One region of the Paenibacillus sp. WC2504 genome, then DNA from elsewhere that is predicted to be linked to it. Evidence: riboswitches for the same ligand, from Rfam matches in the RefSeq annotation. Region 1 holds a riboswitch; each other region holds the start of a gene.
What was found. A riboswitch is a leader RNA that binds a small molecule or an ion and turns the genes downstream of it on or off. The one in region 1 is predicted to bind cyclic di-GMP.

Region 2: another riboswitch for cyclic di-GMP. It lies ahead of ACUN27_RS00410 (PilZ domain-containing protein); the one in region 1 lies ahead of ACUN27_RS30595 (hypothetical protein).
Region 3: another riboswitch for cyclic di-GMP. It lies ahead of ACUN27_RS28290 (hypothetical protein); the one in region 1 lies ahead of ACUN27_RS30595 (hypothetical protein).

Annotation. Positions count from the first base shown of each region.
Region 1 is NZ_JBQZFH010000001.1:6,762,496-6,770,680, forward strand. Features, by position in the region: gene ACUN27_RS30575 (asparaginase) at 1-538, opposite strand, end outside; gene ACUN27_RS30580 (ROK family protein) at 555-1,721, opposite strand; gene ACUN27_RS30585 (hypothetical protein) at 2,085-2,456, opposite strand; gene ACUN27_RS30590 (copper amine oxidase N-terminal domain-containing protein) at 2,580-3,572, opposite strand; gene ACUN27_RS30595 (hypothetical protein) at 4,118-4,327, opposite strand; cyclic di-GMP riboswitch class I at 4,383-4,473, opposite strand; gene ACUN27_RS30600 (VanZ family protein) at 4,575-5,105, opposite strand; gene ACUN27_RS30605 (hypothetical protein) at 5,143-6,165, opposite strand; gene rfbA (glucose-1-phosphate thymidylyltransferase RfbA) at 6,228-7,121, opposite strand; gene cps2T (beta 1-4 rhamnosyltransferase Cps2T) at 7,137-8,185, opposite strand, start outside.
Region 2 is NZ_JBQZFH010000001.1:83,968-92,152, reverse strand. Features, by position in the region: gene ACUN27_RS00425 (stalk domain-containing protein) at 1-504, shown strand, start outside; tRNA gene ACUN27_RS00420 (tRNA-Arg) at 555-628, opposite strand; gene tadA (tRNA adenosine(34) deaminase TadA) at 992-1,495, opposite strand; cyclic di-GMP riboswitch class I at 1,729-1,816, shown strand; gene ACUN27_RS00410 (PilZ domain-containing protein) at 1,910-2,644, shown strand; gene ychF (redox-regulated ATPase YchF) at 2,723-3,823, shown strand; gene prfA (peptide chain release factor 1) at 3,856-4,932, shown strand; gene prmC (peptide chain release factor N(5)-glutamine methyltransferase) at 4,947-5,819, shown strand; gene spoIIR (stage II sporulation protein R) at 6,122-6,871, shown strand; gene ACUN27_RS00385 (L-threonylcarbamoyladenylate synthase) at 6,907-7,974, shown strand; gene ACUN27_RS00380 (manganese efflux pump MntP) at 8,039-8,185, shown strand, end outside.
Region 3 is NZ_JBQZFH010000001.1:6,269,206-6,277,390, reverse strand. Features, by position in the region: gene ACUN27_RS28300 (ABC transporter ATP-binding protein) at 1-380, shown strand, start outside; gene ACUN27_RS28295 (MDR family MFS transporter) at 598-1,824, shown strand; cyclic di-GMP riboswitch class I at 1,925-2,018, shown strand; gene ACUN27_RS28290 (hypothetical protein) at 2,122-2,421, shown strand; gene ACUN27_RS28285 (exopolyphosphatase) at 2,552-3,466, shown strand; gene gloA2 (SMU1112c/YaeR family gloxylase I-like metalloprotein) at 3,537-3,935, shown strand; gene ACUN27_RS28275 (stalk domain-containing protein) at 4,128-5,636, opposite strand; gene ACUN27_RS28270 (metallophosphoesterase) at 6,006-6,716, shown strand; gene ACUN27_RS28265 (DUF2920 family protein) at 7,411-8,185, shown strand, end outside.

The sequences.
Region 1 (8,185 bases):
TCTCGTCAATCGCACATTCGGATAGATACGAGAGCGTTTCCAATATCTCTAGCTGCGCCGGGTGCTGAGGCTCGTAATAGGTCTCCAAGGGATATCCCATCATTTTACACAGTGCTAGAATCCCCAGATGTTTGCCGGAGCAATTATGATAAATTGAACGCTTAGGCGCTTGATGGCGAAGCAAATCCTCTGTCGCGTAGACGCTAAGCGGGTAAGTCGGGTGGCAGACAAGCCCGTCTTCCGTCACACCAATTTTTCTCAACATGGACTCTAGCGCATCTACATGAAAAGGCTCGGCGCGATGAGAGCCCATCATGATGGCCGTTTCCTTACCGGTTAATCCGAAGTGGACATCAGCGCCATGGCGCAGCACGGGAATTGCTTGAAATGGCTTGCCAGCAGATCTTAAGAACGTGACAGCATTCGTATCACCGACAACATACTTCACATCCCCTGTATAAGAAACTCCGCAAATGTGCCCCCGATGCACGCATTCGAGCGTGTCTCCGCGATACTCTTCCAGCAATACTTGATCCATATGACTTCCTCCTAAGTTACATTTCATGATCCAAACGCTGCTGCAGCGCAAGGGTTGCCGCTCCGATCATCACGGCATTACTATGCAATTTGGAACTAACCAGCTTATAGGTTCCATTAAATGGTCCCCATATAAATTGATTTATTTTTTGTTTCACAGTTTCAAGCATTTCTGCATGCTGCTCAATCAAATGCCCACCGAGAATGATCGTGTCCGGGTTATACATGCACACAACATTGCTGACGGTAATTGCAATATACGTGCAGGCACGGTCAATAATTTGCACAGCCCATGTCTCGTTATTATGAGCACTGTCAAAAATCTCCTTAATGCTGGTTACAGACTTAACTTTATTGGCTTCCTGAATGATGGTGAAGTCAGCAATATACGTTTGCAGACAACCACGTTTCCCGCACTCGCATAGCATGCCATTCGGGTCAACGGTTGAATGACCGATCTCACCCGCGATATTCGATTCTCCCCGGTAAACCGTACCATCAATGACGAGCGCAGAACCGACTCCGCTGCCAAAACCAAGCAATACCGCTCTTTTGGATCCTTTAACGAAACCGTAGTATGTTTCACCCAGCGCCTTGACTTTCAGGTCATTATCGATAACCGTCGGAATATTAAGATTTGACTCTACCAAAGCAGCGAAATGGACATTCTCCCATCCTAATTGCGATGAGAAAATAATCGTCCCCTTATCCGTATCGATGATTCCCGGAACGCCAATTCCGATTCCGATGATTTTAGAAATAACAATCTCATTGCGTTCAATAAGCTCTTGAATGTGCTCGGAAAGCTCACGCGCCACCTTTACCGCTTCATCCAAGTGATAAAGCCTCGTTATTGTATTCTCAGCAATCATGTGACCGTCAAAGTCGACGATCCCTATTTTGATTACTCCTTTATCCATTTCGACACCGATTGTGAGCACGGAACCGGCATCAATATCCAGCATCGTCGCTTTTCTTCCTACACCTGAAGAGTATTGCTCCGTCTCCTTGACCAGGCCGATTTGACAAAGATCGTTGACGATACGACCTACAGAAGTGGCGCTCATCGAGGTGAGCTTAGCAATCTTCGCTCTGGATATAGGGCGGCTGCTCTTAATGAGGTCGAGCACCATATTCTTATTTTTCTTCTTAATAAACTCCTGATCATGCTTGCTAATATCCATTTCTTTACCACCTTTTAATTACTCCACTGGTGTTATTAATTAAATAAAAAAAATGACGAAGATACATGTAATTATGTAAAATAAGTAGTTATATCAAAGAATACGTTAGTAATTAATTCCTCGGTGTTAATAATACGATATTATCAGGAGATTTATAACCTGTCAAGAAATTTTGATTTTCGTGTTATGTAATATAACATATGACCATTAAAATCATCTAAATCTTGGGATGACTTCTGAATTCAACCTCAGAATATTGTTATTATATGTGACACGATTAATATCTTTTAATGGAACAGTCCAACAAACAAGGGAAAAACCGAGGACTCTCCTGAGAGAACTTCCTCGGTTGTAATGTTCGTGTTAGATCCCAGGATAGCCTGGGGGATATGGATAGTAGGGATTAGGCGGGTAGGGATAAGGATACGGATATGGGTACGGATATGGATATGGGTAGTAAGAATCAGCCGCACTGTATACAAGTGGAGCTACTAGCCACGGAAGTGCATTAAAGCCACCGCCAGGGAAGAAACCGCCATGAAAGCCATGGCCGAATCCAGGTCCGAAGCCCGGTCCATGGCCAATGCCGTGCCCGATGCCGCCGATACCTCCAATACCGCCGACATGTCCTGGGCCACCGATTCCACCATGTCCGATGCCTCCGCCATGTAAACCGCCACCAACTGGCGGACGAAATTCAAGTTCTTCCTGATTCGTCATTAAAGGATCACTCACATTCTTGTGTAGTTGAAATGCCTAATACACTGTATGTGTAAATGCCTAGTTGGTGATTAGTTTACTGAAATTGGGCGAAAATAAAACCGGACACATCCATATGGATGAGCCCGGTTTAGAGGATTAATTGCTGATAATTTCATTTTTAGCGTCTTCTTTGATTTGATTATACTGTTCTTTGTAAGTATTGATGATGCTTGTATCATACCCATTGTCCGTTAGCTTCGTGTCTAAATCATTCATGAGCCGATTAAACGTTGCATCGGTTTCAGCAATTTTATTCAATGCCTCTGCAATTAAATTCTTATCTTGCGTGTTTTTATATTGATTATATAAAGATGTCAGTTCTTCTTTACTTTTTGCTTGAAGCTGTCTGAGCTGAGCTTCCGTCTCGGATTTGAGTGCATCCAAAGATGGTTTTGTTATATTTCCACCTCCGCTGCCGCCAGTCCCACCACCACCAATCGCGCCTCCACCTCCAGCTGCTGGAGCTTGAGGATCCGGTTTAGGAGTTTCAGGAACCTTAATCTCAGGATCTTTAACATCAGGAGTAGTCACAGCTGAAACCGTGTAAGTTTCTGGATCCCAACTAATCGTTTTGCCAACAGACTCAGAGAAAAAACGCATAGGCACATATAGACTACCGTCGACGATGTAACCAGGTAAATCATCAGAAGGGCTCTTCGCGACACCATCGAAAATAAAGGCAACCTTCTCTTTGTACACATTTAACTTGCTAGAGACTAACTTGGATTTATCTATCTTCTCATTGCTTTTTGAATAAACCTGTGTGTTGAGCTTGTACTCTTTAATGTTAACTTTGTCTGCTTCTTTAGGTTCGGAAATCGTTACTGTGTATGTATCTGCATCCCATTTCACTGCTTTATCCAAAGAATAAGAAATGAACCTGATCGGGACATAAGTACTACCTTCATAGATAAAACCCATTTGACCTTCCGGCGGCGCGTACTCCTTACCGTCGAACTTGAAATGCATAGGGATTTGATAGACATCCACGTCTACGGGGGTCTGTGAGGCAGATGCTCCAGTACTTATTCCCAATAATAGAGCTAATGATAATCCTGCTGCTGTTGTGTAATGTTTTTTCACTTTCATATAATAGACACCTCGTATAGTTATTTGGTTGTAGTGACTTACCCAACTTTTATTTCAGCATTTGAAGACTTGGAATAGGCGGCAATATTCAGCAATCAGCAACAATAGTAACAATAGACCATATTACCCATTTAAAAACATAACTGCTAAACCGTTTTCCCCTCCCTGCCTATCAAATTAAAAGACTCCATGTTATAAATACACTTTTTTAAAAAAACACTTGTTAATTTAACAGGGAAATAACAACAATGTTGAGAATAAGAAATTAACTATTTACAAAGTCCAAGTACTATAACTCTCTTTAAATTTGTAATGTCTAAACAGCTGTATTAATCCTAAACAAAGAGGTGCTGCATTTTGATTAATGACATGGATGAAAACAAAAATAATCGTATTTTTATGTTTAAAGGTTGTTTATGGGGATTGCTTATTATGATCCCATTTTGGAGTGTAGTTATCTATTTCATAATAAAGTACTTGTAAGTGCTAGTATCTTAGTGCCTTAAATAAAAAAAGCACCCAAAAAGGTGCTCTAATCTTTCTTTTTATGTTAAACAAACCTGTCCAATAACTTCATTTCCTTTTTCAAAGCGCTGGGCATCGTCATTCAAGAAAGTGGATACTGCGTTTTGAGAAATCTCATTCGTAAACATAGTCTCAGCCATCTCGTCTGCTCGTTTTGCAACAGTACATATACTAAAATAAAAAATACACCCCACAATCCAAAAAATAGTCAATATGATTAGCCAAATCATACTCTTCTCTACCTCCTAATAGTTTGTTCCACATAAGAATCAGACGGAGGCCGTATTCGGCAGCTGGCTGACATACTGATTATTTTCTCAGCTTAGTCCCTCTAGCTTTGCGTCACTGACTTTCATCAATTTTGCCATTGTCTTACGATTTATGTGATTGTCGTTTATAGGATTATTTTAGCAAACGATACAGATGCGACATCTGCCATCCGAACCATTATTCGGATCAACACTTAGGTATAACGAACTATATTTCGCTATTTTTCGCCTTTCGTACCGTTTGACATATATGTGACACAGACAAATACAGCAGGATACCAAATATAGCACCCACTGCGTCTAAAACGACATCTGCCGGTTTAGAGCTTCGATCCTTAATAAAACTTTGGTGGAATTCATCCGATACTGCGTATACCGTGCATAATAACACAGAAATGAGAAAGTTCCTGCCAAAACCGCATCGCAAAAATACATGGAGTAAGCGGGCAATTAGCCCTCCGAGTACTCCATATATGAATAGATGAGCAAATTTACGTACTAAAAATTCCACGAAACTGCTTGCACTACTCGTTTTTAGACTTATTGTCTCAGCACCATAATTAATACTAGTACCCAAAAAATGTTCGTTTATCGTTTTTTCAGATATTTTCTTTTTAATCCACGGTTTAAGATCCTGCATTTGATGAGTCTGAGAAGAGAGTCCATAAATCAAGCCAAGCAATATTAAAATTGGGAGCACATACAATAGAAACTTAAGAATGTTTGATTTCTTTATCATGATGTATCACCCACAGGTTCCGTATAAACTCTCTAACCTATTTACTTGATAAAGCTTTTTCAATTTGACCAATTGCACTGCCTTGCGCCGCTTGCTTCATAGAATAATAGGATTGCTTCCAGTCATCAATCTCTCCAGAGCTTACTCCTGCTTTCGCTGCATCCGAAAGTATCCCATTAAAGTTAGTATCACACTTCGACTCCGCATCCACAAACTTTTGCATAAACATGCTTTGCAGCTCTTTAAGCCCAAGATCTTTCTTTCCTTTCTTTGCACTCACTATACCGGAGACAAGATTGTTGATATTGCCTTGGCAGCTGGTTTTTAATGAATCTAGCTTGGCAGTGTAGACCGCGATAAGTGATGGGTCAGATTTTTGGTCAGATGGTGTAGAAGACGGCTGGACTTGACTTGGCAGCTGTTCTTCATCTGCATGTTCAACATTCTCTTGTTTATTGTTCTGCTCTTGAACTTGCTGGCTATCCAGTGACTTTTCCTTATTTTTTAACTCAGCGAGAATTTTCTTGCGTTCTTCTGTGTCATACACGCCAATTAACTCAATTGGATAACTAGGGTCAAGGATTTTTAACTCCTTACCGTAGGGCATAGTAATTGCTCGCAGTGACTCTATTTCTTCCGTTGAAAGTTTAGAAAGAAGTAAGTCGCGAATTTTTTGTTTCTCATTATTGGAAAGCTTATCACTGGCCTGACCAGTCAAGTAGTATACTTCTTTCAAACTAAGACCTGACTTTAGTAAGATAGCCGCTGCATCCAAAGCATCTTGAGATTGAATTGGTTTGGTAGCAAATTCATTCGCTTTGTCAACAGGGGATGAAATGAAAGAAGGAAGAGTTGTGGAATTTGTTTTGCTACTATCTTCTCCCCCCTCTCGCTTTTCTTCAACGACATCTTTACTAACAGTTGCGTGCCGCTTCAACACATCTTCCACTTGGATAGAATGAATTTTGTAATATATATATCCTATTGCCACAAACAATATGATAGATACCGAACTAACTATCCATATAGTCCATCGAATCCAAGGTTTTAAATTTCTCACAATAGGTACATCCTCATTTCTTGCAGTTCTAACATAGTATCAATTTTCACTTTATTTTCACATCAGACATACACAGGCTTCCTTTTCAGCGCCTGGTTGGCTATTTTCAGTAAATACTTACCATATTCATTTTTCATCATAGGTTCCGCCAAATTTAAAAGCTGCTCCCGTGATATATATCCTCTGTTAAAAGCAATCTCCTCAAGACAAGCTATTTTTAGACTTTGTCTCTTCTCTATGGTCTCAATAAACTGTGAAGCTTTTAGTAGGGATTCATGTGTGCCAGAGTCCAGCCAGGAATACCCTCTGCCAAGAATCTCAACATTTAACAGTTCTAGATGTAAATACTCTTTATTAATATCGGTAATTTCAAGTTCACCACGATCGGAAGGTCTGATTCTTTTGGCAATCTCAACAACCTTATTATCATAGAAGTAAAGTCCAGTGACTGCATAATTCGAGCGAGGTATATTTGGCTTCTCCTCAATTGATATAGCCTTTCCTCTTTCATCAAAATCAACGACACCGAATCGCTCTGGATCATTCACATAATAACCGAACACTGTCGCTCCACTGCTCCGCTCAGCCACCTTTTGAAGCATTTCTGTGAGGCCATGGCCATAGAACAGATTATCTCCTAAGATTAATGCTACAGAATCATCACCAATAAATTCTTCGGCAATAATAAAAGCTTGTGCAATCCCATCCGGAGAAAGTTGAACTGAGTAGGAAAGAGAAATACCGATATCCTTACCATCCCCCAATAATTGTTTGAATCTAGGCGTGTCCTCTGGAGTAGATATGATGAGAATGTCTTTGATTCCAGCTAACATCAAAACAGATAATGGGTAATAAATCATAGGCTTATCATATATAGGAAGCAACTGCTTCGATATCGTTTTAGTTAGTGGATATAATCTTGTTCCGCTTCCACCTGCTAAAATAATCCCTTTCAATATTGAACAGCTCCTTTACTGCTTAATGAGTTTTGCACTTTCTTTTATCACAGACGATTTTCTCATCTGAACTTCAGTTGTTAGGAAGAGTTGTTCATATTCATTTACTATTTTTGACCAGGAATATTCTTGTTCGATCCGTTGTTTTGCCTTATATGATAAACTAGCAATTACATCGGGAGAAAAGCGATCAACCCGGTTAACTATAGACGCAAGTGAGTCTTCTTGTTTATTAAAATAAACAGCCCCATCCAAAGCCACTTCTTTATTAAAATTAACATCTAGTAGCAAATTTAACTTGGTTGAGGCTAACGCTTCCAGTAAAGAAGGGTTCGTCCCTCCTACTTCGTGGCCATGCAAATAACCATACGCCAGCACCCGAATCTTTTTCAATAACTCTTGATCGTAAACAGTTCCAACAAATTTTATTCTACGATCCGTGCTAAATTGCGTGCGTTCCGATAAACCTTGGAAAAACTGATTCTGCTCCACATTTGTAATAATGACTAAGTCTTTTCTTGTATTCGATCTCATAAATTCACGAATCATTAATTCGTAATTATTTTCTGGTACAAATCTTCCTACTATTAAATAGTACTCGTTGATTCTAATACCATGCTGCGCAGTCCAAGCTTGTAATTTCTCGGAATCATCCAATAGATTTGAGTCTTCGATATCTGCACCATAAGCGATAAAAGCTGTAGTAGGGTTGTATGACTTATATTCTGACTGTATGTAGCTCTTAATACCTTTGGAATCACAGATCAATAGATCCGCATGTTTAACCATCAAGCTTTCTGACACTTTCCAATACTTTTTGATAGCGGCATTCCATTTACTTCGTTTCCATTCGTGACCATCAGGATTTACGCAAACAGTAACCCCCATTTTCTCCAATTGCCTTTTATAGAAATAAAAAAAAGGCCCTATCCGGCAGGCCAATATATATACTGTGCAATTTATTAATTTGTTTTGGCGAATATAGTCTATGCATCTGCGTATGCTCAAAACATCATACAGTACTGCTGTAGCCGCGCCAATTTTCTTGGTCTTCACATTAAAGC
Region 2 (8,185 bases), 6.7 Mb from region 1:
GAGTATGGCTTATATTTAAAAGTAGATTTAGAAATATCAAATGATACTAGTGCAGATAACGATCATATCATTGCACTCTCCGGTTTTTTGGTTAATTCACCCGTAGATTCAATGATAGTAAGCATTATTTATAATAACTTGGTTACAAACTTTGTTACAGTCAAACGATCAAATGCTGAGGAGTTTAGTAAGAGCAGTAAGGACAACCTATCAGAATACCATTTTATGAAGACTTGGAACTCTCAGCGTGTAGATAATACAACGGATGTATCTGTTCCCAATAAACCTCAACCAACGCCTACACCGCTGCCTGTGTCAAAATCGCCAGTTGCAGGTCCAGCCTGTCAGAGGATTATCGCCCTTTACACAGAGCAGATAAACAATGAAGTAAATCAGTACAACGCAAATCTTGGCAATCATTCTGGTGATATTACTGGCTATGCAGATAAATTAAAAGAAAATATGAAAAAAGCTTTAAAGGAAAACAACTGTCCGGAGGATTGAAAAAAACGCCAGCCAACGGCTTATACCGTTAACTGGCGTTTTGTTGTATACGCGCCCGAGATGATTCGAACATCCGGCCTACAGTTTAGGAAACTGTTGCTCTATCCTGCTGAGCTACGGGCGCATGGCAAAGATTATGATAGCACGAAGCCTTATATGGCGCAACCTTTGAGTGGCAAGATTTAACTACTAGTTGAATTTAGCTAAATGCATCGTGCGTTGGGGAACTACAGGGCACTATTTGAGCCAAAACGAAGACTTCCAGGGTTCAGACGGAACTACAGGACTCTATTTAGCCTAATTAGCCAAGATTTCGGCTAGAAGTGCTAAAATAGCGGATCACAGTTCCCTCTCCTCGCTGAAGTGCTTAATATCCGGCGAATAGGGGATCATAGTACCCTTTCGCATATCAATGCGAGGCGTCCACTTACGAAGGAAGCTAACGCTCGCACCCAGCGCGCCAATGCCTAACGTCGAACGCGAACGGCTATTCCTTCCCGCGCAGCTTGCGGAAAAACTGCGTCAGCATCGTCGCGCACTCCTCTTGCAGCACGCCGCTGACCACATCGACCCGGTGGTTGAACCGGTCCTCCTGCAGCAAGTTCATCAACGTTCCCGCGCAGCCGGCCTTGGGATCGGTTGTGCCGTAGATCACCTGTGGAACGCGTGCCTGAACAATCGCTCCTGCACACATCGGGCAAGGCTCCAGCGTGACGTAGAGCTTGCAGTCGAGCAAGCGCCACGCTTGCAAATGCTCACTGGCTTGCTTAATAGCGATCATTTCAGCGTGAGCAAGCGGATCCAGCGTCGTTTCACGAAGATTGTAGCCGCGGCCGATAATTTCCCCTTGATGTACAACAACGGCACCAATCGGCACCTCACGAATGGCTTCGGCTTTACGTGCTTCCTCTATGGCCGCTTTCATCCATGGGATATGTTCACTATATTCATCCACAGGGGGACACCTCACTAAAAATAATCTTATCCACATGTGAACAAAGGATCGAACAAATATTCGTTGTTAACAACCTGTGGATAACAATGTGTATAACTCAAAAAGTTGTGGATATTTATTTCTTTTAACATTCATACAACAAATACCAGATGTATGCAAGAGAATTAGTTGATAATAGGGAAATCCATCCGTATAATGAAAGATAACTTAGGTCTTTTAGACCATATAACACGATATTGTACGACAAAGCATGACAATTCATTTGCAAGGTTCGATAATGGCAAACTTGCCGAAAGGTAAGGACGCAAAGCCGAGGGTCTACGGTTCCTATGGAACTACGACAGCCTGGTTACCGAAAATCGATGCTTTTTTAGGTTGAGGTAATAGGCTGTTCCCGGCGCAGGGGCAGTCTATTTTTTTATTGGAACGCGGGGAGGGTTGATCGACAAAGTGGTTAGCAAACAAAAATCTGCTAAGTTTTATGGCAGCAAGGAAGGGTACGACGCTGATGTAATGATTGACAGCAAGGCGATGCTGAGCAAGGAAGATTTCGTAGCCACTGGCGTGTTGACCTATGCACTAGGTGACATCATTGAAGTGGAGCTTCCGGAATATCATGTTTTTGCGCTGGGAGATAAGTGTAAAATGACGGTGTATACGAAATCCGGGCTGTTTGTTATGGATACCGTGGTTGTGGCCAAGGACCAGGGATCGTTGATTGTTCTGAATCCTCCTGAAAATCGCAGGAAGTTCACGGAAAAGCGGGAGTTCCCTCGCGTTGATGTGAAGAATGAAGGGCTGCTTTTCGCGCTCCAAGACAGAAACAAGAAACTCAAACATCATTTTGAAACACCGATCCGATTCTCTATCAAAAATCTATCTGTTAATGGTTTAGGATTTACGATCAGTGAAAATGCTATGCTAGAAAAAGTCATTCAAAAGAATTCCCAATTGGAAGTGGAGTTAATTTTGGGCTTTTTGGTGCCATGTACAATGGAAATTGTTCGGCAAGAAAAAACGAATGACGGCTACTATTACGGTGCTAGTTTTGTTAGCATCCCAGAAGAGAAAACGAACGCGCTGCGCGGATTTATTTTAAAAAATCAGATTGAAACGTACTACATTCAGAAGCAGGAAAATGAAACAAAAAAAGCACTGGAAAAAAAGTCTGCGGCTAATCAGTAGCCTACAGGCTTTTTTTTGCGTTCCAAGTACTATATAATAAGAAGGATGATTTTCGAAAATTAAGGAGTTGTAACTACGATGGCTTTGAAAGCAGGTATCGTCGGTCTACCGAACGTAGGAAAATCGACATTGTTTAATGCAATTACACAGGCGGGGGCAGAATCTGCAAACTATCCGTTCTGTACGATAGATCCGAATGTTGGGGTAGTTGAAGTACCGGACGAGAGATTGCACAAGCTGGTAGAGATGATTGTCCCTAAGAGCATTGTTCCGACAGCCTTCGAATTCGTTGATATTGCGGGTTTAGTGAAGGGCGCGAGCAAAGGCGAAGGGCTTGGAAATAAATTTTTGGCACACATTCGTGAAGTGGATGCCATTGTGCATGTTGTCCGTTGTTTTGAGGATGATAATATTACGCACGTCTCCGGTAAAGTAGATCCAATTGGCGATATCGAGACGATTAATCTCGAATTGATTTTGGCTGACATTGAGTCCGTTGAGAAAAAGATCGAGCGCTCCCGCAAAAACCTGAAAGGCGGCGACAAGAAAGTTGTTGCTGAGGTTGAGTGTTTGGAACGCATCAAGGAAGCTCTTTATAACGATCTGCCAGCGCGTAGCATTGATTTGAGCGATGATGAGAAGCTGCTCGTTCGCGACCTTCACTTGTTGACAATGAAGCCGGTTCTTTATGCGGCCAACGTGAGTGAAGACGAAGTATCAACTGCGGATGAGAATCCATTCGTCAAAATCGTTCAAGAATACGCGGCGAAAGAAAACAACGAAGTTGTTTCGATCAGCGCGAAGGTGGAATCCGAGATTGCTGAGCTCGAAGATGAAGAAAAAGCAATGTTCCTCGAAGAGTTGGGACTTCAAGAGTCCGGCTTGAATAGATTGATTAAAGCAGCTTATCGCAAACTTGGCTTGTATACGTATTTTACAGCTGGGGTGCAGGAAGTAAGAGCTTGGACGATCCGCAAAGGAACGAAAGCTCCTCAAGCGGCTGGTGTGATTCATACCGATTTCGAGCGTGGATTTATTCGTGCCGAGGTTGTATCTTATACGGATTTGGTAACAGCTGGCTCCATGAATGGTGCGAAAGAAAAAGGGCAAGTACGCCTGGAAGGTAAAGAGTACGTGGTGAATGACGGCGACGTTATGCATTTCCGATTTAATGTTTAATGAATAAAAAATAAAGAAAGGAGTGATCCGTTATGTTGGATCGACTTCAGTCCATTGTGGACCGCTATGATAAATTAAGTGAGCTACTGTGTGACCCGGATGTGACGAGTGACACCAAGAAGCTTAGAGAGTATTCGAAGGAACAATCTGATCTTCAGGAAGCCTACGATGCTTATAATGAATATAAGAGCGTAAGCGAGCAGCTGGCAGACGCGAAAGCGATGCAGAACGAGAAGCTGGATGATGAAATGCGTGAAATGGTGAAAATGGAGATCGAAGAGCTTAGCGAGCAATCGGCTAATCTGGAAGAACAACTCAGAATCCTTATGATGCCAAAAGATCCGAATGATGACAAAAACGTCATCGTTGAAATCCGTGGAGCGGCAGGCGGCGATGAGGCAGCGCTGTTCGCGGGCGATCTTTACCGTATGTATACCCGCTATGCAGACGCGCAAGGATGGAGAACGGAAATTCTCGATGCTTCCGTGAACGATTTGGGCGGATTCAAAGAGATTATTTTCATGATCACAGGAAAAGGCGCTTTTAGTAAGCTGAAGTTTGAGAGCGGGGCGCACCGTGTACAGCGTATTCCAGTAACAGAATCAGGCGGACGTATTCATACTTCCACTTCGACAGTTGTTGTCATGCCTGAAGCGGAAGAAGTTGAGATCGTTATTAATGACGCCGATATTCGCGTAGATACATTCTGTTCGAGCGGAGCGGGCGGTCAGTCCGTTAATACGACGAAATCAGCGGTTCGCGTGACGCACGTGCCTACGGGCATTGTGGCAACATGTCAGGACGGCAAATCGCAAAACTCCAATAAGGAGCAAGCGCTTCGCGTATTGCGTGCACGGATTTCCGATAAGATACGTGAGGAAGAGGAAGCGAAATATTCAGGCGAGCGTAAAAGCAAAGTCGGTACAGGTGACCGTTCGGAGCGAATTCGCACGTATAACTTCCCTCAAAGCCGGATTACGGATCACCGGATTGGTTTGACGCTTCACCGACTAGATACAGTGCTTAACGGTGACATGGGAGAAATCGTGTCGGCGCTAACCATTGCCGCGCAGTCGGATGCTTTGGATAATGGGGAGCAGGCAATGTGATGCCGACTGCCTCGATGACGATTAGAGAAGCCTATGTAGAGGCTTCTTCTTTTTTAGGGAAGCTGGGCGTAGCGGAGGCGGCTTCCTGTGTGGAGCTTTTGCTGCAGCATCTTCTGGGCTGCAGCCGGACTGAGCTGCTGTTCCGTTTCCAGGAACAGTTTCCTGCCGAGCTGGAGGGCGCTTGGCGCCAGCTAGTAGAGAGGAAGGCCGCAGGTGAGCCGGTACAGTATGTAATCGGCGAGCAGGATTTCTACGGCCTTACGTTTGCCGTTAGCCCGGCCGTGCTGATTCCGCGGCCGGAGACGGAGCTGCTCGTGGAGGCTTTGCTCCGCGAGGGCTCGCGTCTGTTCCCGCAAGGCGCTCCGCTGCTTGCGGATGTTGGCACCGGGAGCGGCATTATCCCGGTGACGGTGGCTCACGCGCGGGCCGACTGGCGCGTGGCTGCCAGCGACATCTCCGCGGCAGCGCTGGAGATGGCCCGCTCGAACGCGCAGCGCCACGGCGTGGCTGCGCGGGTGGAGTGGCTCGAGGGCGACCTCCTCGAGCCTTATATTGAGCGCCGGATCGCTCCGGATATACTGGTGTCTAACCCACCGTATATCCCTGATGGCGAGCTCCCGGCGCTGATGCCGGAGGTGCGGCTGTTCGAGCCGCACACGGCTTTGTTCGGCGGTGTCGAGGGACTCGACCTGTACCGCCGGATGGTTGCTCAGCTGCCGCTGCTGCCGCGAATCCCGACCGTGGTCGGGTTCGAGGTCGGCATCGGGCAGGCGGATGCTGTGGCGGCGATGCTGCGCGCCGCCGCGAATTGGGAGGAGATCCGGTTCGTGCCGGATCTGCAGGGGATTGATCGCCACGTGATTGCGATCCGGGCGCGCGAGCAGTAGGGCTTGTTGTTTCTGCTTTCCACCCGCTACAGGAACTACAGTCCGCTATTTTGCCGTTTTCTGCCCGAAAAACGACCATGGGGGTTAAATAAGACCCCGTAGTTTCGTTCAGAGAGGGAAACAGCCCGTTTTTCCCAAAATAGAGTTCTCTAGTTCCCTTAAGATAAGCCTAAGTGGAATTTGGCAGTTAACTGAATCCCAACTCTATCAAATCTACCAAATTTAAATAGATTGCTAGGTTTAGCCTCTCCTCTTTTTGCCTATACTGGCTAGTAGAAGCGAAGGGAAAGGGGCTTTTCCTCATGGTAAAAAGAACGGATCGTCATTCATTCAAGCACTTATTATTCGTGGCTTTTGCACTTATTGTTATGATAACTAGTTGGGAATCCAATCGTACGAATGCGGCGGTTATTTCGCCTACCATACCGGAAGAGTCTATTCGCCTGCGTATTCTAGCAAACTCGGATTCGGCGCAGGATCAAGCACTGAAACGTGAAATTCGCGATGTAATTATTGAACGTATGCAAGGTTGGGTTGTTGGCCCGCATTCCTTGGATGAAGCAAGAGCGGTAGTATTGGCTCATTTACCGGAGTTTGACGCGCTTGTCGGACAAATGATTGAAGCTCGTGGCTACAGTTACACACATACGGTTGAACTTGGTAAAGTCCCTTTTCCTACGAAAATGTACGGGAATGAAGTTTACCCTGCAGGTGACTATGAGGCGCTGCGTGTCACGATTGGCAGTGGAGAAGGCCAGAATTGGTGGTGCGTGCTATTCCCGCCGCTTTGCTTTGTAGATTCTGTTTCAGGTGAAGCGGTGGCAACTGCCGCTGTAGTAGCGAAAACAGAAGGACAAGACAAATTGAAAACTTCGTCTACACCTGCACCTGCGGCAAAAGACAGTAAAGCAGCCCAGCCAACGGTCAAGCAGAAAGCAAGTACGGATGCGCAAACGCAACCTGTCATTGCTGATGCGACTGAGGACTCACAGCCTAAAGTGAAGTTTTTCTTCTGGGAAATGACCAAAAAAATCGTTTCATGGTTTAGTTAACTTGATTTCATTTTTGGAAGTAAGGATGATAGATCGTGACAAAGTACTGGAAAGTAGACCCGGATAGGGTTGGTAACAGGGGTCAAGAATTATCGGATGCCGCAGCGCTTTTGCGGGACGGGGTTACCGTAGCTTTCCCTACGGAAACGGTATACGGACTTGGTGCTGATGCTACGAATACCACAGCGGTAGAGCGTATTTTCTCAGCCAAAGGACGGCCGTCCGATAATCCGTTGATCGTCCACATTGCGGATGCGGGGCAGCTCTCAGATCTCATTGAGCCTGATAGTGTCACGCCTGACCATCATAGGCTTATGGAGGCATTCTGGCCTGGGCCTCTTACTATCGTGCTGCCTGTGAAAACAGGCGGCATTTCGCCGTTGGTGACTGCCGGTCTTACGACGGTAGGCATTCGTATACCTGATCATCCTGTGGCCCTGGAGCTGCTTCGAAAAGCAGCGCTTCCTATAGCAGCCCCTAGCGCCAATAGTTCTGGCAGACCGAGTCCAACGCTGGCGTCACATGTGCGAGAAGATCTGGACGGCCGGATCGGTGGTATTGTGGATGGCGGCGGGACGGGGGTCGGTGTTGAGTCGACAGTGATTCAGCTTGTTAATGGTGAGCTGTATATTTTGCGTCCAGGCGGCATTACAGCAGAGCAACTGCAGTCCGCACTGCCGGCTATTCGAATTCATGAGCCTGAGCGGGAAGATGTGCAGGTCTCAGAAACGCCCCGTGCTCCGGGAATGAAGTATACGCATTATGCGCCAAAGGGATACATGCATATTGTATATGGAGACAATGCTGAAGCAGTGGCTGATTGGATTCAGCGCGACATTCAAGCCGCTAGGGAGCGAGGGCAATCGACGGGAATCCTTACTTTTGAGGAAAGGGCTTCTCTATTTGAAGCTGATTTGGTAATTGCCTGCGGCTCGTTAGCGGAACCGGAAAAGATCGCACAGGGGCTTTACGCTGCATTAAGGCAATTTGATCAGCAAGGGATTCAGTATATTGCTGCAGAAGGCTGCCCGGAAACAGGGATTGGTCAGGCAATTATGAACCGTCTGCGCAAGGCAGCCGGTCACCGGCTTGTACGTGTTTAGCTAGCATGATTCCCAGTTTGTCCGCATATCTTGGTTAAGAAAGCGGACAAGGGGGACAGCACTTATGCTCGTAACTGGCGTTGAATTTGGGCAGATCATCACCATATTCATCATGGCGATAGCCTTGGGTCTGGATGCTTTTTCCTTAGGAATTGGCATCGGCATGAAGGGGATTCGCTTGTTGGATATTTTTAAAATTAGCATGGTGATC
Region 3 (8,185 bases), 490 kb from region 1:
GGACTTATCAATCGTGCTCTCAGGGTGAAAAGCAAAAACTATTAATTGCACGCGCGTTGATGGCCTCCCCTAAGCTGCTGATTCTGGATGAAGCAACGAACGGATTAGACTTCCTTTCTCGGGAAGCATTGCTGTCCAGCATCCAAGAACTAGCCAAGGAACCGGATGCTCCCACCTTAATATTCGTAACTCACCATATTGAAGAAATTCTACCTGTTTTTAATCAAACCTTATTGATTCGTCGTGGTGAGGTATTCGCAAAAGGGCTGTCGCGCCATGTATTGACAAGTGAAGGTTTGTCCTCTTTCTTTGAGACGGAGGTTGAAGTGAAATGGCAGCGAGAACGCCCATGGCTTTCGATTCCTGCCAGTGATCAGTGATGCGTGAACGTTCTAAGGGCACTTTCGATATAGAAGTGCTTAATTCTAGGCCACAAAACATGATTAAAACGGGCTTCCCATGCGGCTTTGGGGAGTCCTTTTTTTATTCGACAAAAACATATAATTAAGGACACGAACTACCGTTTTTCGTGTATAATGAGTTCTTGATCTCATTTCTTAACCTTTGGTAAATTATCAGCGAGAGGAGTTCTGACAGATGAATCGATTACGTGGTTTTCTTGGTTCGTATCATCCGATTGTACATACGTTAATTTTGGGAACGGTCATGGCCAGAGCGGCGTCTTCCATGAGTCTGCCTTTTCTGGCGATTTACTTAGCTAAACATACGTCGATGAGCGCAGTAATGATTGGGGTCGTAATTGGAATGGGAGCCTTGGCAGGAACAGTCGGAGGTTTTATCGGCGGTAATTTATCGGACCGATTCGGCCGACGCATTATCATGCTCGCTGCACTTTTTGGATGGGCGGTTGTGTTTGTAGGTTTTAGTATCGTGAAACTACCGGTTTTGTTCATGATGCTGAACATGCTGAACGGCTTGTGCCGCTCCTTCTACGAACCGGTCTCGCAAGCCTTGATGGCGGATTTGACCGAGCCGGCCAAGCGACTCAGTGTGTTTTCAATGAGATACATGGCCATCAATGTTGGTGTTGCTATAGGACCTTTATTGGGTGCTTTTTTTGCAACAATGGACGGAGCACTGCCGTTTCTACTCACTGGAATCGTATATTTTATCTATGCGGTTACCCTCTACGTTCTCCTTATCGTTTTTGGTATTAAGCAAATAGAAGGGGAGAAGAAACAACCTGTTACGTTTGTCTCTGCATTGCGGGTTATTCAACGTGATGTCACGTTTCGCTATTTTATTCTTGGCGGAATTATAGGGGCTATTGGCTACTCGCAAGTCATGGTGACACTATCGCAATATTTGGAGCAGAACTTCACTGAAGGTGTTAAACTGTTTGCTGTCCTCATGAGTGTCAATGCCATTGTGGTAATTGCGATGCAAATACCGCTTACACGGATTTCTGATAAGTACTCGCCACTTGTAGCGATTATTTTAGGAAATTTGATGTTTGCGTTAGGCGATATCGGTTTTGCATTCTCGCATTCGTTAGTACCCATGATTATTTCCATGGCGATTTTTACACTAGGAGAAATATTGAATTACCCCGCGGCCAACATGCTGATTGATAAGCTGGCACCGGAACATATGCGCGGTACTTATTTTGGTGCACAAACGTTAACCAACGTAGGTCATTTTATGGGACCTTGGGTTGGCGGCTTTCTGCTCGTAGCGTATGGGGGCACTGCACTTTATCTGGTCATCGCCTTTGTAACCCTTGCGGGATCTCTCTTTTATTGGAAAGGTGCCAATAATCTACAAGCACTGCCCAAAAATAGGTCGAAAAAAGAAGTTTTTTGATAAATAATGCAAAATTAGTTCTTGCGAACTATACGATTTCAAAAGAACTTCCCTTATTCTTGAGAGTGTAGTTATTTCTTGTAAAAGACTTCACAACACATCTCGACAATGGCAAAACTGACGAAAGTCAGTGACGCAAAGCTACAGGGGCTACCTTGTTCATGAATCGGACTCGTTGCCAGCCAGCTGCCGAACGATTGGGTATTCAACTTAGATCCCCTCCGATCGGTACACTATGGTGGGGTTTTTCTCTGTCATAACTTTCATAAACTATGGATAAAAGGAGGACCAAGCAGCATGCAGTCTGATTTACATGAAGAGCAAAAAGTAACATCACTTTGCGGCAATCATGTTGCCCGTTTGGTGCCATCCTCGGATGGACCAAAGCTATTGATTAATTTAGAAGAGTACGCGCTTAATGAATCTTGCTGGGATGTTGAAATGTTTCAGGGGAGAAGCAACAGCATTTTGATTTTCTATTGGAAAGGTGAAGTTAAGCTTTCTGTGAAAATGCCTCCGATGCCGCAAATTGAAGCATTTATGACTAGACTCTACCAAATTTTAACTTCCAAATTAAGAACGGTTCAGCCCATATAGGCGAACTGTTTTTTTTTATCCCAAAAGCTCTAATGACAAAATGATTGTCACAAATCGACAGGTACTGATATAATGATACACATATTCATACATAGTTCTTAAGTACTAACTTCGTAGGGGGATTTGCGCTATGCGATTAATTACGCGTTCGGATTTTGACGGTTTAGTATGCGCAATGCTTTTCAAAAAGCTAAACATGGTCGATGAAATGAAATTCGTTCATCCCAAAGATATGCAGGATGGTCTGATCGAGGTTACCGAGAACGATATTTTGGCGAATGTGCCTTATGTTGCAGGTTGCGGATTATGGTTTGACCATCATTCCAGTGAACTTGAGCGGATGGGTGAGAAAGTAGCTTTCAAAGGGGAAACCCGTATTGCACCAAGCGCAGCACGCGTCGTATATGATTATTATGGTGGGCAAGAAACCTTTGGTGATATTGATGATATTATGCAAGGCGTAGATAAAGCGGATGCTGCACAATTCAGTAAAGAAGATATTTTGAATCCAACGGGTTGGGATTTATTATCGTTCATCATGGATGCCCGTACGGGTTTAGGACGCTACCGGGACTATCGAATTAGCAATTATCAACTAATGGAAGAGCTTGTGGATCACTGTGCAGTGATGACGGTCGATCAAATTATGGAGCTTCCGGACGTTAAGGAGCGGGTTGAACGGTATTATGAATTGGATGCTCTATACCGTGAAATGCTTGCAAAGCATACATATACAGAAGGAAATGTGATCATTACGGATCTTCGTGATGTGGAAACCATCTATCCTGGTAACCGTTTCATGGTTTACGCGCTTTATCCAGAGCAGAATGTATCCATTTGGATCGTGGACGGACGTAACAAACAAAATTGTGTATTTGCTTGTGGACACAGCATTGTGAACCGCACCTCTCAAACGAACATCGGGACTTTGATGCTCCAAAATGGTGGAGGCGGTCACCACGCAGCAGGTACGTGTCAGGTAGAATATGCGCAAGCAGAGAATATTTTGAAGAAAATTGTTGAAACGATGAGAGCAGACGGATAAAATAAGAATCGAGCCGCAGGATGGGTAATTCCCGGAATGCGGTTTATTTATGGAGTCGGGAGGCATGTTAGTGAAAATCGATCGCATTCATCATGTGGCCATTATTAGCTCGAATTACGAAAAGTCGAAGCATTTCTATGTTGATTTACTAGGAATGACGATCGTAAATGAGTTGTACCGGGCAGAACGTGATTCCTACAAGCTGGATTTGCGCATAGGAGAAACAGAGCAGCAGATTGAGTTGTTTTCGTTCCCTAATCCACCCTTAAGAGTGGATAGACCGGAAGCGCGAGGACTTCGACACTTGGCATTTGTAGTTGGAAATATGGACGAAAGCGTCAAGGAACTAGAGAGCAAGGGAATTGCGGTTGAACCGGTACGAATTGATCCCATAACAGGTGATCGGTATACGTTTTTTGCAGACCCAGATGGACTCCCGTTAGAGTTGGTGGAACATGCCGAACGATGATTTATCAAAAAATGAGCAAAAAACAAAATTAGGATTTGCAATAGGATGCCTATGGAGTATTCTGCTGTCTATTCCGCTTTGGGCCATAATCATATGGCTATCGATGAAAAAATAAATCCCTCAAACGCTCGACTGAACAGGGTCGGATTAGCGGTTGGGGGATTTTTTTTGTTGGCTATTGGTGGTATAAAACTAGTAAACGTTGATGCGTCGTATAATTCCGTTTAGGCTGTCATAAATCACGATGTTACCACGATGATCGATAGTAAAAAGGAAACTGCCCTTGAAGCTTAAAGCGCCAGGACCATTAACTTGATCGGTAATGGATTTACCATCAATGATTTTATCATTTTCGGCGGGCTGCTCATAGGTTTGTGTTTTCGGATCATATAAACCCTTGTTATAGGTCAAAAGAGCAACATTAGTGTACTCATCCATTTTACCAGCAACATCAACTTGATAAACCTTAGTAGTATCTGAAATGTAGAAATATCCATTCCTCGATGAGGCTCCTGTTATTTGATCCAAATTAACACTCGCTACCTCAGTAATAGTGCCGTCCAAGTTAACCTTGCTGATTTTTTTATTCGTTTTATCAAGGAGATACATTTTCCCGTCTGTGTTTAAAGAAACGTAACTTGCCTTCTTATCAGGTAGGAGTCCAATTACTTTACTCTCGTTCGGTACCTGAAAGTCGAATACTTTCCCCAAAAATACATTGCTGTAGTAAAAGTGATCTTGATCTAAAAACGAGATAAAATTGTTTTCTTCATTCATGGAACTTTCTAAATTAAAAGTTACCATTTTAACTTCTGGGAGTATCTCATAAATAATCACAGCTTCTTCGACAAAGGGTCTCGCAGCATGTGCCATCAAATACAATTTGTCAGTTAAACTATCGTAATACAGTTTTTTAGGTGTGATATTTTGATATGATACACGTTGCACAGCACCTTTTGAATCTTTATACTGCACGTCAAATTTACTATCTATAAAGGTTGTGTGCTGTATATTTTTTCCATCGTCATTATTTTGATTATAGGATAAAATCCCGTAAGGGTAGGATTGGCTTTTGACGTCATAATCTATCATATATACATTGCTGCTCGAGTCTGAAATAATATCGTATATTTTTACATTACTTCTTTCTGTAATTGGTCGTTCTATCGATAAATTATCTACAGTTGGCTTGTCTCGTTTTTCATTTACAGGTGCAGGTTGAATGAGATTATTAGTGATTGTAATCATTTGCGTTGTACCATCGAACGAAACAGTCTGATCCATATTTTCAGCAATAAAGCGGAGAGGGACCATAGTCGTATCATTGAGTATTGTAGCAGGCTGCTCCAATGAAGTAGAAGCACCGTTAATCACGGCATCTTTACTGTCGATTGCGAGAGATATCTTGGTTTTGGCTGTAGTCAGTGTAATGATCCGTGCAGCGTCATCCCATTGGACAGTAACTCCCAGAGTCTCAGCAATAAAACGAAGCGGCACCATGGTCACGCTGTTCATTAAAATAGGCGGGACTGGCAGTGTTTGAGTTTGACCATTAACGGTAACAATTTGCTCATTCAGTTTAAGCTTTAGCTCATGCTGATACTTAGTAGCTGATGAGTCTTGTGCAAAAGCAGGTTGAATAGATAGAAAAATACAGCTGATGCTTAGTGTTAGAAGCTTTGCGATTTTTTGATGAAACACGGTTATCTTCCTCGTTTTCAATGATTTAAAAGCGGAGATTCCACTTTATGAATAATGTATATTCAACATATTGTTACATTTTCCTCTTTCCATTAACAGCCTTGGACATGAAAAACTGAGGGGGATAAACGAACTGTATGGTTAGTTCGTCTAATAGAAGAGATCGAAAGTAGATGAAGGTAGTAAAATCAGACAACAAAATTGAACTCTTATACTCATGTGGCATTAATGTAATAACTTTATAATAAAATTTAGCATATAAAACTTAACGATCCCTGTTGTATGAGGTCCCAATTTTGGTGAGGAGGATGCGCTTGGAAGGATATTTAATGTACTGCCTCTACCTAGTTTTAGTTCTATTTATTTGCTATTTCATCTACGCAATGGCTAAAAATTGAGCGGATAAGTTATCCTCTTAATCTAAATTTGAGAATCCTGCAAATAAGTGACATGCATGTTGAAAGATTAAGAATTAGTCCCTCCAGAATAGCCGCTATCATTAATGATGAAAAACCGGATTATATATTTATTACGGGTGATTTTACCAAATACCGAAAAATGCTTCCTAGACTAGAAGAGTACCTAAGAGCAATGGCGATTTGTAACGTGCCCATTTATTGCGTTCTTGGAAACCATGATTATCAACAGAAAAATGTCAAAGATCTTATCAAGCTTTTAAGAAAGTACGGGCTTCATTTGTTAAGGAATGAGTCGATTCATCTAGAACGATTTGAACTAATTGGTATTGATGATTTCGATTCTGGTAAAAGTGACATTGAGGCTGCTCTTCGAACTGTCGATGATCGCAGAGCGAAACTCATTATTACCCACGATCCTAATGTAGTCCTCCATTTAAAAAAAAGCTATGATTATTTAATGGCTGGACATCTCCATGGTAAACAATTTAATATTCCATTTTTCTTTCATATCAAAAACGCAGGTAAGCTGCCTAGAATGGGGATTTACAAGGGATTACATAAACATCAATATGGGGCTTACTACATATCTAAAGGTATTGGGCAAACAGGGGTCAATGCCAGATTGTTTGTCAGAAGCGAAGTAACCATGCATTATTTATAAAATGACTGAGGGAGTTGAGATCTAAAGGTCTCAACTCCCTCTGTTCATTTCGTGCGTTGCGTTACTACTCCATGTAAACTGAGCTAACGGACACCAGCGCCGTTATTGCGCTGATATTCCTATGATTTCGCGCCTAACGGACATCAGCGCTCTTATTTGCCCATCATGCGGCCAAATTGCCTGCAAAATAGGCAAATAGCAGCGCTGGGGTCCGTTAGAAATCTAAATCGGCGATTTCACGCCGAATAAAGGCTCCTGTGTCCGTTAGCGTAAGTGCTGGCGGGACAGCTCGAACTTTGACTTTAACACGGGTTTATGGAGTACACATAAGAGCCATCTATAAACAAAGGCAGCTAAGACGTAAAGTCTCAGCTGCCTCTTTTTCGTGCTGCCTACGTTCCTGTCTACGCGGAGGAAAAGGCCCAAGATACTGATACAGGATGACAGGTTATATATTGATGTTTATTACTTATCCTCTTCGTCTAATTTGTAAGAATAAACACGAAAAATGATGATTTTTGTAGAAATCTGTTTAAGTCTATTCTAAGGTGTGTTAGACTTGGAAGGGGATGGAAGAGATTGGATGATTGGAATGAAAACGTGAAGTATACATAAGTTGTAGTTATTTGAATTCATACCTAGTTTAATAAGTGTTTGTTAATAATTTCAGATGCGTGAAGCAATGGAGGAACGAATGTTAAGCAATACGTTTTATGTAAGACCTCATCCTGATGTGGAGCTCGGCTACAGGCGCTCACTCGTGGAATATCAGCTTACGTTCCCCGAAGCAGGGGTTAACGAAGAAACCGGATTGATCCTCTTTATTACGCCGTTTGGCGATACTCCATCATCTGAATATCAGGCCAATAAGTTGCGGCCGTACCTGGCGAATAAGAGCAACTGCATTGTGGCCGGCGTCCATTACTGGGGAGTAGACAATGAGATTAAGTCAGTCAGATTTGATAACGCGTATTTTGCAACGCTGAGTTCGTTATATGGTATCCCATGGACGGATTTCCTGAAAAACGACGGATCTCTGCAAGACGGCTGCTTGGAGATTTTGGCGTTTCACCTGAAGCAGCGGGGCATTCAGCATTTGTTCGGGCATAGCTCACCGTACACGCTCATGTCGTATCATTTAAAAGGGGAATATCAGTCGTTCGGCTTTCTTCCGGCACTCGACTATTTGTCTGTGCTCGGCGATATTTTGAAAAAACACACGATCAATCGGCGCCGTATTATCGCCTATGGATCGTCATATGGGGGATATATCGCCTTATTACTTGGAAAGTTTGCCCCTCACACATTCTCGGCGATTATCGATAATTCGGGTTTTTCGCGGGCGAGCGTGATTGACATCTGCACGAAGGATTACATGTTGGGGCCAGTGGTTTACCGGCATGAGGGAGTAACGATTCAAGCTATTGCCGATGAACCTTGGACGCTTTCAGATGAGCTCGATCCGAATT